One region of the Streptomyces sp. AgN23 genome, then DNA from elsewhere that is predicted to be linked to it. Evidence: riboswitches for the same ligand, from Rfam matches in the RefSeq annotation. Region 1 holds a riboswitch; the other holds the start of a gene.
The links. Region 1 has a riboswitch for S-adenosylmethionine ahead of AS97_RS14650 (aminotransferase class V-fold PLP-dependent enzyme). Riboswitches for the same ligand answer to the same signal wherever they lie in the genome.

Region 1 (4,925 bases):
GTGGGTGACATACGGCCTGATCGTCAGCTGCTGCCTGCTCTTCGTCATCGGACCGGCCTCGGGGCTCAACCCCGGCTATGGCACGGGCGAGCGGCTGGTGGAGGCCCAGTCCACGTACTTCGAGCGCTGGGGAGTGGTGCCCAGCGCCCTGTGGAGCGGCTCCCCCGATCAGCCGCTCGCCCCGCTGACCGCGCTGTTCGTGCACGGAAACTGGCTGCATCTGCTCGGCAACATGCTGTTTCTCTACGTCTTCGGGGCGATGACCGAGGAGCGGATGGGACGAGTCCAGTTCGCCGTCTTCTACCTCGTCACGGGCTATCTGGCCCTGCTCGGCTACGCCGCCGCGCACGCCGACTCCGCCCAGACCCTGGTGGGTGCCTCCGGGTCCATTTCCGGAGTGCTCGGAGCCTTCTTGTGGCTGTTTCCCCGAGCCAGGGTGACCAGTCTCTTTCCCTTTCTGTTCTTTCTACCGCTGCGCTTTCCGGCCTGGGCGGTGCTGATCTTCTGGGTGGCCCTCCAGTGGCTGGCCGCCCGGCAGGCCGACGACCGCCCCGGCGTCGCCTATCTCGCCCATCTCGTGGGCTTCACGCTCGGCTTTCTCTACGCGTGGGGGCGGTTCGGGAGGACGACTAGAGTGGGCGGCGCAGCCAGGGCGAGTGAGGGAGAAAGCCAGCCGTGATCACTTCGATCGTGCTCATCAAGACCAGCGTGGACCGGATTCCGGAGACCGCCGAGAAAATCGCCGCGCTGGAGAACGTGAGCGAGGTCTACTCGGTCACCGGCGCGCACGATCTGATCGCGATGGTGCGGGTGGCCCGGCACGACGACCTCGCGGACATCATCACCGGCCAGATCAGCAAGCTGCCGGGGGTGGCCTCGACCGAGACGCACATCGCCTTCCGGACGTACTCCCAGCACGACCTCGAGGCGGCGTTCGCGATCGGCCTGGACGGCTAGCGCCACACTTCCGGCACCTGCATCCCGGCATCCGCGGGGCCCAGAGGCGCCCTCAGCCCCCGGATCCCCCGGGGCCCGGCGGCTCGCTCCCTCAGCCCCCAGCAGCCCCGGGGCCCAGCGGGCTCAGCCGCGGTCCGGGACGCAGCGGCCGTCCTCGGTGCGGTAGCTCCACCGGGCACCCTCGCGTACCAGCTCCTTCACGGCGCCGACGAACCGCTCGACATGCTCGTCCGGGGTGCCCGCCCCGAAGCTGACCCGGATCGCGTTCAGCGAGCGCTCCCCCGGCGCGGCCTCGGGCGCACCGCATTCGCCCGGCTCGTCGGGCTCGCTGTCCAGCAGGGTGCGGACCAGCGGATGCGCGCAGAAGAGCCCGTCGCGTACGCCGATGCCGTACTCCGCGGAGAGCGCCGCCGCGAAGTGGGAGCTGTTCCAGCCCTCCACCACGAACGACAGCACGCCGACCCGGGGGGCGTCGTCGCCGAAGAGCGAGAGCACCCGCACCTCGGGCACCTCGGCCAGCCCCGCCCGCACCTTTTCGATCAGCCGCCGCTCACGGGCGACCAGGCCCTCGAAACCGGCCTCGGTCAGCGCCCTGCACGCCGACGCGATCGCGTAGACGCCGATGACGTTCGGCGAGCCCGCCTCGTGCCGGGCGGCGGTGGTGTGCCACTCGACGTCGACCCCGCCGTCGTCCCTGCGCGTCACCTTACGGCTGGCGCCACCGCCCGCCAGATACGGCCGGGCCTCCCGCAGCCAGTCCGCCCGCCCGGCCAGCACACCGGCGCCGAAGGGCGCGTACAGCTTGTGCCCGGAGAAGGCCACCCAGTCGACGTCCGCCTCCGCGATGTCCACGGGGTGGTGCGGGGCAAGCTGCGCGGCGTCCAGGACGATACGGGCGCCGTGTGCGTGCGCGGCCGCGGCCAGCTCCCGCACCGGCCACAGCTCACCGGTCACGTTGGACGCGCCGGTCACGCAGACCAGCGCCGGGCCCTTGGCGCGCCCCGCGAGCGCCTGCTCCAGCGTCTCCACCGCCTGCCGCGGGGAGCGCGGGGCGCTGAGGTAGCGGACGGTGACGTCCTCCCGCTGCTCCCAGGGCAGCAGCGAGGCGTGGTGCTCGGTCTCGAAGACGAAGACCTCGGTGCCCCGCGGCGCCACGGCGGCCAGGAGGTTGAGCGAATCGGTGGTGGAGCGGGTGAAGACGACCTGGTCGTCCTCGCGGCAGCCGAGGAAGGCGGCGACGTCCTTACGGCTGTTCTCGAAGAGGTCGGTGGACAGCTGCGAGAGGTAGCCCGCCCCGCGGTGCACGCTGCCGTAGTAGGGCGCGTAGGCGGCGATGTCGTCCCAGACCCGCCGCAGCGCGGGGGCGCTGGCGGCGTAGTCGAGCGCCGCGTAGGTCACCTCGCCGCCGGTGACCAGGGGCACCAGGACATCGCTGCCCAGCACGGGCAGCGGCTCACAGGCGGCGGAATCGGCGGAGGCGGCGGAGGCGGTGGCAGAAGGGCGCGCGGACATGGCGAAGTCTCCCGGGAGGGTCGAAGGCGTGGGAATGCGTAACGCGCACGAGGACGGCGGTGAGCCCGCCATCAGGGCGCGGGAAAGCGCTCGACGCACGGCACCACCGCGCGGAGCACAGGAGGGAAAACGGGCCGCTCGGCCCTAGCGCATTCGCTGCATCACGGAAGAACTCCCTCGACCACCAGGACCCCTAGTGCGAGGGGTCCGCGCTTGCCGCCGGCCTCGCTGCCAGGCGGCCTGGTCATCACCCGGGGCACCCCGCCACGGACGGAGGGTTGCCGGACAGCGGGCCGGGGCCGTAGTCGCTGTCACTCGTGACCTGGGCAGGAGTATGCCATGCCGTACGGCGGCGCCCACACCCTGTCCGCATCCCGGACAGGACACGGACGGAACATGGGCGCCGTAAGGGCAACGCCTAGGCGTGGGTGGCCCGTACCCACCGCTCCAGGACGTCGCGCGCCGCGCCCGAGTCGATCGACTCGGCGGCCCGCGCGACACCCGCCGCGATCCGCTCCGCCAGGGGCTTGTCCCCCGGCTCCGGTTCGAGCGCCACCAGCGCCGCCGCCGAGTTCAGCAGCACCGCGTCCCGGACCGGGCCCCGCTCGCCCGCCAGCAGACGGCGGGCGACATCGGCGTTGTACGAGGCGTCCGCGCCGCGCAGGGCTTCCACGGGGGCCCGCTCGATGCCCACGTCCCGCGGGTCGAGGGTCTCCTGGCGCACGGCGCCGCCCCGGACCTCCCACACCTGGGAGGTGGTGGTCACGGTCAGTTCGTCCAGCCCGTCGTCACCGCGGACGACCAGCGCGGTGGAGCCCCGCTCGGCCAGCACCCCGGCGATGATGGGCGCCATCCGGGCGTCGGCGACCCCGGTGGCCTGGCACTTCACCCGCGCCGGGTTGGTCAGCGGGCCGAGCAGGTTGAACGGGGTGGCGACGCCCAGCTCGCGGCGGGCCGAGGCGACATGCCGCAGCGACGGGTGGAACTTCACCGCGAAGCAGAAGGTGATCCCCGCCTCCTCCGCGACCTCCACCACCCGCTCCGGGGTGATGTCCAGGTTGACGCCGAGCTTCTCCAGCACATCGGAGGCGCCGCTGGCGGAGGACGAGGCGCGGTTGCCGTGCTTGACGACCCGCGCGCCGGTACCGGCGACGACCAGCGCGGACATGGTGGAGATATTGACGGTCTTGGCGCGGTCGCCGCCGGTGCCGACGATGTCCACGGTCTCCCCGGGCACCTCGATCACCTTGGCGTGGTCGTACATGGCCCGCACCAGACCGGCCACCTCGGAGACCGTCTCGCCCTTGGAGCGCAGCGCGATCGCGAAACCGGCGATCTGGGCGTCGGTGGCCTCGCCCCGCATGATCCGGTCCATGGCCCAGGCGGTGTCGTCGGCATCGAGGTCCCGGCCGGCGATCAGCGAGGTCAGTACGTCCGGCCAGGTGCGGGCCGTCGCGGTGCTGTCGCCTCCGGCGGGGGTCACAACGTCCATGGTCCGCTCCTGGATCCGTGGGGTGGGCAGGGAAGGGGCCGCGCACGTCAGCGGCCCGCCGCCAGCCTATCGGCAGCACGACCAGGGCCCCGGCCGGACCGTGTGGTCCGGGCCGGGGCCCTGGTCTGTGGCGTCAGCTGACGTGCGAGAGCGGTACGGCGGAGATCAGTGGTGGCCGTGGCCGCTGGTGATCTCGTGGTACTCCTCGCGGGTCGGCTTCGGAATGACGTTGTCCTCGCCGTAATAGCCCTTGGAGAGCTTCGAACGGATCCGCTGCGCGGGCGTCACCTTCCGCTTGACCCCGTTCTCGTCGGTCTCGGGGCCGATCTCGTAGGGCTCGGGCTGCTCGTGCTGGGTCAGCATATGCAGCTGCTCCTGCGCGAGCGGCTCGTGGACCTCGACGAACTCACCGTGCGGCAGCCGCTTGATGATGCCGGTCTCACGGCCGTGCAGCACCTTGTCGCGGTCGCGCCGCTGGAGGCCGAGGCAGATCCGCTTGGTGGCGATGAACGCCAGGACCGGGCCGGCGAAGAAGCCGATCCGCACGAACCACGTGATCGAGTTGATCGACAGGTGGAAGTGGGTGGCCCACAGGTCGTTACCGCCACCGATCAGCATCACGAAGTACGCGGTCAGCCAGGCGACACCGAAGGCCGTCCGGGTCGGGGCGTTGCGCGGGCGGTCCAGGATGTGGTGCTCACGCTTGTCGCCGGTGATCCAGGACTCGATGAACGGGTAGAGCCCGATCGCGAACAGGACCAGCGGGAAGAGCACGATCGGGATGAACACGCCCAGGACGAGCGTGTGGCCCCAGGCGGTGATCTCCCAGCCGGGCATCACACGGACCAGACCCTCGGCGAAGCCCATGTACCAGTCGGGCTGGGCGCCGGTGGACACCTGGTCGGGCCGGTAGGGACCGATGGTCCACACCGGGTTTATGGTCGCGACCGCGGACAGGACCGCG
Region 2 (4,925 bases), 6.0 Mb from region 1:
AACCGGCTCGGATTCGCCCAGTGGCTGGCCGAGGGCCTCGGGCTCTCCCCGACCTCACGGGACGAGGTGCAGGAGCTGTTCTCCCCGCCCAAGCAGGCGCTGGAGTCCACCACCGCCTTCGGTCTGGCCACACTGGCCGTCTTCAGCCTGCGCTTCGGCACGGTGCTGCAGGTCGGCTACGAGAAGGTGTGGGAGCTTCCGGCCGGCCGCTGGCACACCGCCTGGCGCCATCTGGTGTGGTTCGTGGTGCTGATCTGCTATCTGCTGCTCTCCGCCCATCTGGAGCCCGGCATCTCGCGGGTGCTGGTGGCGGTGCTGGGCACGGTGCTGTTCTTCTGGTGGTCGCAGCGGCTGCTGCTCGGCGGGCGGATCGGCTGGGGCGCCCTGCTGCCCGGCGCGCTGGCCACCGGCGTCGGGCTGCTGGGGCTGCGGGTCTTCTCCCAGCTGGTGTTCTCCCCGCTGATCGCCTCCAACGCCGTCTCCTACGGTCCGGTCGGCACCGTCCTGGTCGTCCAGTCCTGGCTGGTCGGCGTCGGATATGTGGTCTTCGGCGGCGCGCTGCTGGGCCGGGTGCTGTACGAGGAGTATCTGCGGATGGTGGCCTGGCGCCGCAAGCGGCGGCGCGACCGGGCCAAGGCGGCCCCACCGGCGGACTGACGCCCCCGCCGACGATCACGCGGGCGTGGCCCGCGGCCCTGGTGCGACGCGTTCCCGCCGGTGACCGCTTCCATGATCGTCAAGCCCGGGGGCGGACCCGAAACGCCGTCGCCTCGGGCCGGGCGCGCCTGGCATGCTGGCGGTGTGAACGGACCCGAGATTCACCTCAGCCTCGCTCCTGAACTGCGATTCTTCGCCGTCCAGGAGCGGCGCCGACCCTGGACGGCCGTGGTCACCGACGGCGCCTCCACCCTCGGCCATGTCGTCGAGTCGCTCGGGGTCCCGCTCACCGAGGTCGGCCGGCTGGTGGTGAACGGCGAGGAGACCGGCGTCTCGCATCTGCCGAGCGCGGGGGAGACCGTGGAGGTCCATCCGGTCGTCCGCCCGCAGCGGGTGCCGGGCGCGCCGCTGCGCTTTCTGCTCGATGTGCACCTGGGCACGCTCGCGCGCCGACTGCGGCTGCTGGGCGTGGACGCCGCGTACGAGAGCGAGGACATCGGCGACCCTGAGCTGGCCGCGCGCTCCGCCGCCCAGCGCCGGGTGCTGCTCTCCCGCGACCGGGGGCTGCTGCGCCGCCGTGAGCTGTGGGCCGGGGCGTATGTCTACAGCGACCGCCCGGATGAGCAACTGCGGGACGTCCTCGGCCGGTTCACCCCGAGCCTGGCGCCCTGGACCCGCTGCACCGCCTGCAACGGCCCGCTGGAGGACGCCGACAAGGAGTCGGTCCGGGAGCTGCTCCAGCACGGCACCCGGCGCACGTATGAGGTCTTCGCCCGCTGCACGGTCTGCGAGCGGGTCTACTGGCGCGGCGCCCACCACGCCCGGCTGGAGGCCATCGTGTCCGGGGCGATGAGCGAGTTCGGCGACGCCCGGGCCGCCCTGTCCTGAGCCGGGCCGGCCTGTCCTGAGTCGGGCCGCCCTGTCCTGCGCCGAGCCGCCGGACAGGGCGCCTGGTCCGGGACGCACGCTCAGGACACGTCGTCCTGGAGGGCCTCCGGAATCGTGGTGTGGAAGGCCGGATGGTCGTGCAGCCGCCGCACATAGGCGCGCAGCTGCTCATGGCGGGAGACCCGCTGGGCCGCGTCGGCGTCCAGGTGGAGCCGGTGCTCGGTGTCGAGCTGGACGAGGGCCACCCACAGGTCCACATCGGCGGCGGTCAGCTCGTCGCCCAGTGCGTACGGTGCGACAGCCAGCCTGCGGTCGAGCCGGCCGAGGGCGGTCAGCAGCCGCTCCAGCGAGACGTCCCGGCACTGCGCCTCGTGCGCCGTCCAGGCCTGCCACGCGGCGTGGGTGATGTCCTCGTCGAGGAGTTCCCGGAGGGCGTCGATGTCCGTGGCGCGGGGCGCCGGGCGCAGCCGGGGACGCCCCGGTCCGCCATGGTTGCTCAGCTGGCCGGCGAGGTCGCGCAGGATGTCGGGCGTGTGGTTGCTGACGACACGCCCGGTCCAGCCGTCGCAGAGGGCAGGCGCGTCCACCGGTCCGCCGTAGCGGTGCCAGGTGGCCTCGTAGGCCCCGCGCAGTGCGGCGAACGCTTCGGGGGTGTCGTCCGGGGGGCCGACGAGGGTGGTGGCGACGGTGTCCCGCAGCCCGAGCAGATCGAGGGTGATCGAGACGCGCAGCGAGAGCGGACAGCTCGCGGAGAGGTAGAGCCGATACCGATGCGGCACCGGATAGAAGCCACCGGCGAGGTCGACGCCGATGCGGCTGCGGAAGCGGTGCGGCGCAGCGGGCGGGGCGATCCGGGGGCCGGGCGGGCAGGGGTCGGGATCGAGAAGAGCGGCAGGACCTGAACTGATCGGAAACGTCTCGGACATGGCTCTCCAAGGCAAGGACGGAGCCCCGGCCCGCCGGTCTGGGCGGCGCCGATGGCGCGACGGAAGGGAAGCCAGCGTGGCGCGTTCGCCGGGAGGGTGCCGGGAGATCCCCGACCCCGGCGCGCTGGGCCGCGCTCGGTGACCGCGTCGATTCAGACGGCTGGACTGGCGGCGCTGCAGATGCGCAGCAGGTCGATGTGGAGACGCCTGGTCAGGAGGTGAAGACGGCGGAGCGGGGACCACGGCCGGGGACGCCGACGGGCGCCGTCCCCGTCGCTGTCGGTCCTGGGCATCTCACCGATCCCATCATCGGGGGCTCGCGAGGCAGCGAGACCGCGCTTGTCCCGTCCACGCCGACGGAACCTGGTCGTCACCCGGGGGCACCCCGTCGCGGGAGAAGGGTTGCCTGTCAGCGAGCCGGGGCCGATGACCCATCTGAGCGGGGGTTCCGCACGGTGGGCGCTGACAATCGTGACCGTCCCTGACAGTGTCGTCGCGCTCCGCGAGGGCGTCAACCCATGCCGAAGTGGCCAACACGGGCCGACGGCACGGTGGATGCCCGCTCAGGGGAACGGCCGCCGCGTGCCGCCGATGGCGCGCTCGATGAGGACCATGGCCGCGTCGTCCGCCAGCCGTCCCTCGGCATGCCGGACCAGGGCGTGGCGCAGCCGGTCCAGGTACTCGCCCGGGGTGGCGCCGTCCAGCGTCTCCATGGTCCGGTGCAGCGGGAAGAACTCGTTGTAGTGGTTGCGGGCCTCGACCACGCCGTCGGTGTGCAGCAACAGCCGGTCACCGGGGAGGAACGGAAAGGTCTCGGCGCGGATCGGGGGAGGGCCGAGGAACTCCTCCAGGCCGAGCGGCGGCAGCGGGCGCGCCGGGTCCAGGGAGCGCACCTTGCGCTCGCGCATCACCAGGGGCGGCGGATGGCCGCGGTTGATCAGCTCGACCAGCGACTCGTCCGACACCTGGGCGAGGAGGACGGTGACGAACTGCTCCTCCAGCTCCTGCGGGTCCTGGAGCTGGGAGCGGTCCAGCAGCTCGTACTCGCGCGCCAGCGCGGCCGCACAGCGGTGCATCACCTCGGACAGGTCCTGCTCGTAGTGCACCGCCTCCCGGAAGGCGCCCACCACGGCCGCGGCGGACCGCACCGCGGCCAGCCCCTTTCCCCGCACATCGCCGACGATCAGCCGCACTCCGTAGCGGGTGCACATCGCCTCGTAGAGGTCCCCGCCGATCTGCGCTCCGCGCTCGGCCGCCATATAGACGCTGGCGGTGTTCACGGCACCGATCCGGGCGGGCAGTGGCCGTAGCACCACGTTCTGGGAGACCTCGGCGATCCGGCGGATATGGGCCAGCTCGCGGTCCCGGCGCACCCGCACCGCGCTGGTCGCCACGCTCGCCACCGCCACCACCAGCAGGGCCAGCAGATTCGCGTACACCACCTCGGTGCCCCACACGCCGTTGTGGGTGGCGGTGATCGCGCTCACCGCGGTGGCCGCCAGCGCCACACCGCCGGTGCCGAACGGCCCCATGGTCACCGCCGCCAGCGCCGGCGCCGGGGAGAGCAGGGGGCCGGTGTAGAGGGTGTGCGCGGGGGAGAGCTCAATGCTGAGCACCGCCGCCAGGACCAGGAACGGCAGACACCGTATGACCGCGAACAGCGTATGGCTGCGACCGCTCGCCCCCGGGGCGAAGCGCATGAATCGCATAACTTGGACTTTATCTGATGAAAGCCCCCAAGGGGGTGGTTCTCCGTAACGCGCGACGGAGGCCCCGGGCGTAGCCTGACGCTATGCCCGAGCTACCGGATGTCGAGGGGTTCCGGCGAACGCTGGCCTCCTGCGCCCAGGGCCACCGCGTCGAGCGGGCGGAGGTGGCCGATGCGGGGGTGCTGCACGGGGTGACCGCGCGGCGGCTGAAGCGCGATCTCAAGGGCCGCCGCTTCGCCGCACCGCGCCGCCACGGCAAGTGGCTGATCGCCCCCACCGACGGGCCCACGGTCGTGGTGCACTTCGGCATGACCGGGCGGCTGGTCTGCGGGGCGGAATCCGAACCGGCCGGCCGGTTCGAGCGCGTCGCCTTCGACCTCGACGACGGCCACCGCCTCGGCTACGAGGACCAGCGCAAACTTCAGGGCATCTGGCTCGCCGCCACCGACGCCGACGTCGACCGGATCCTCGGCGATCAGGGCCCGGACGCCCTCTCCCTGAGCCGGGCCGATCTCGACCGGCTGCTGGCGGGGCGGCGCGGACGCGTCAAGGCCACCCTGACCGACCAGACCGTGATCGCCGGGCTCGGCAACCTGCTCGGCGACGAGATCCTGTGGCGGGCCCGGATCCACCCGCGGCGGCCGGCCAACGCGCTGGCCGACGACGAGCGCGAACGGCTCCACACCGCGATACGCGAGGTGCTGCGCGCCTCGGTGCGGGCGGAGCGGGTGCCGGACGACCCGGA

Region 2: linked by a shared signal. The riboswitch ahead of AS97_RS40525 (glutathione S-transferase C-terminal domain-containing protein) and the one ahead of AS97_RS14650 (aminotransferase class V-fold PLP-dependent enzyme) in region 1 are both predicted to bind S-adenosylmethionine.

What each region holds. Positions count from the first base shown of each region.
Region 1 covers NZ_CP007153.1:3,336,690-3,341,614, forward strand. Annotated here, with positions in the region: gene AS97_RS14640 (rhomboid family intramembrane serine protease) at 1-679, shown strand, start outside; gene AS97_RS14645 (Lrp/AsnC ligand binding domain-containing protein) at 676-957, shown strand; gene AS97_RS14650 (aminotransferase class V-fold PLP-dependent enzyme) at 1,081-2,469, opposite strand; SAM riboswitch class IV at 2,674-2,792, opposite strand; gene trpD (anthranilate phosphoribosyltransferase) at 2,888-3,961, opposite strand; gene AS97_RS14660 (cytochrome bc complex cytochrome b subunit) at 4,127-4,925, opposite strand, start outside.
Region 2 covers NZ_CP007153.1:9,354,805-9,359,729, forward strand. Annotated here, with positions in the region: gene AS97_RS40515 (ribonuclease BN) at 1-657, shown strand, start outside; gene AS97_RS40520 (Mut7-C RNAse domain-containing protein) at 802-1,545, shown strand; gene AS97_RS40525 (glutathione S-transferase C-terminal domain-containing protein) at 1,626-2,471, opposite strand; SAM riboswitch class IV at 2,802-2,948, opposite strand; gene AS97_RS40530 (PP2C family protein-serine/threonine phosphatase) at 3,035-4,180, opposite strand; gene AS97_RS40535 (DNA-formamidopyrimidine glycosylase family protein) at 4,264-4,925, shown strand, end outside.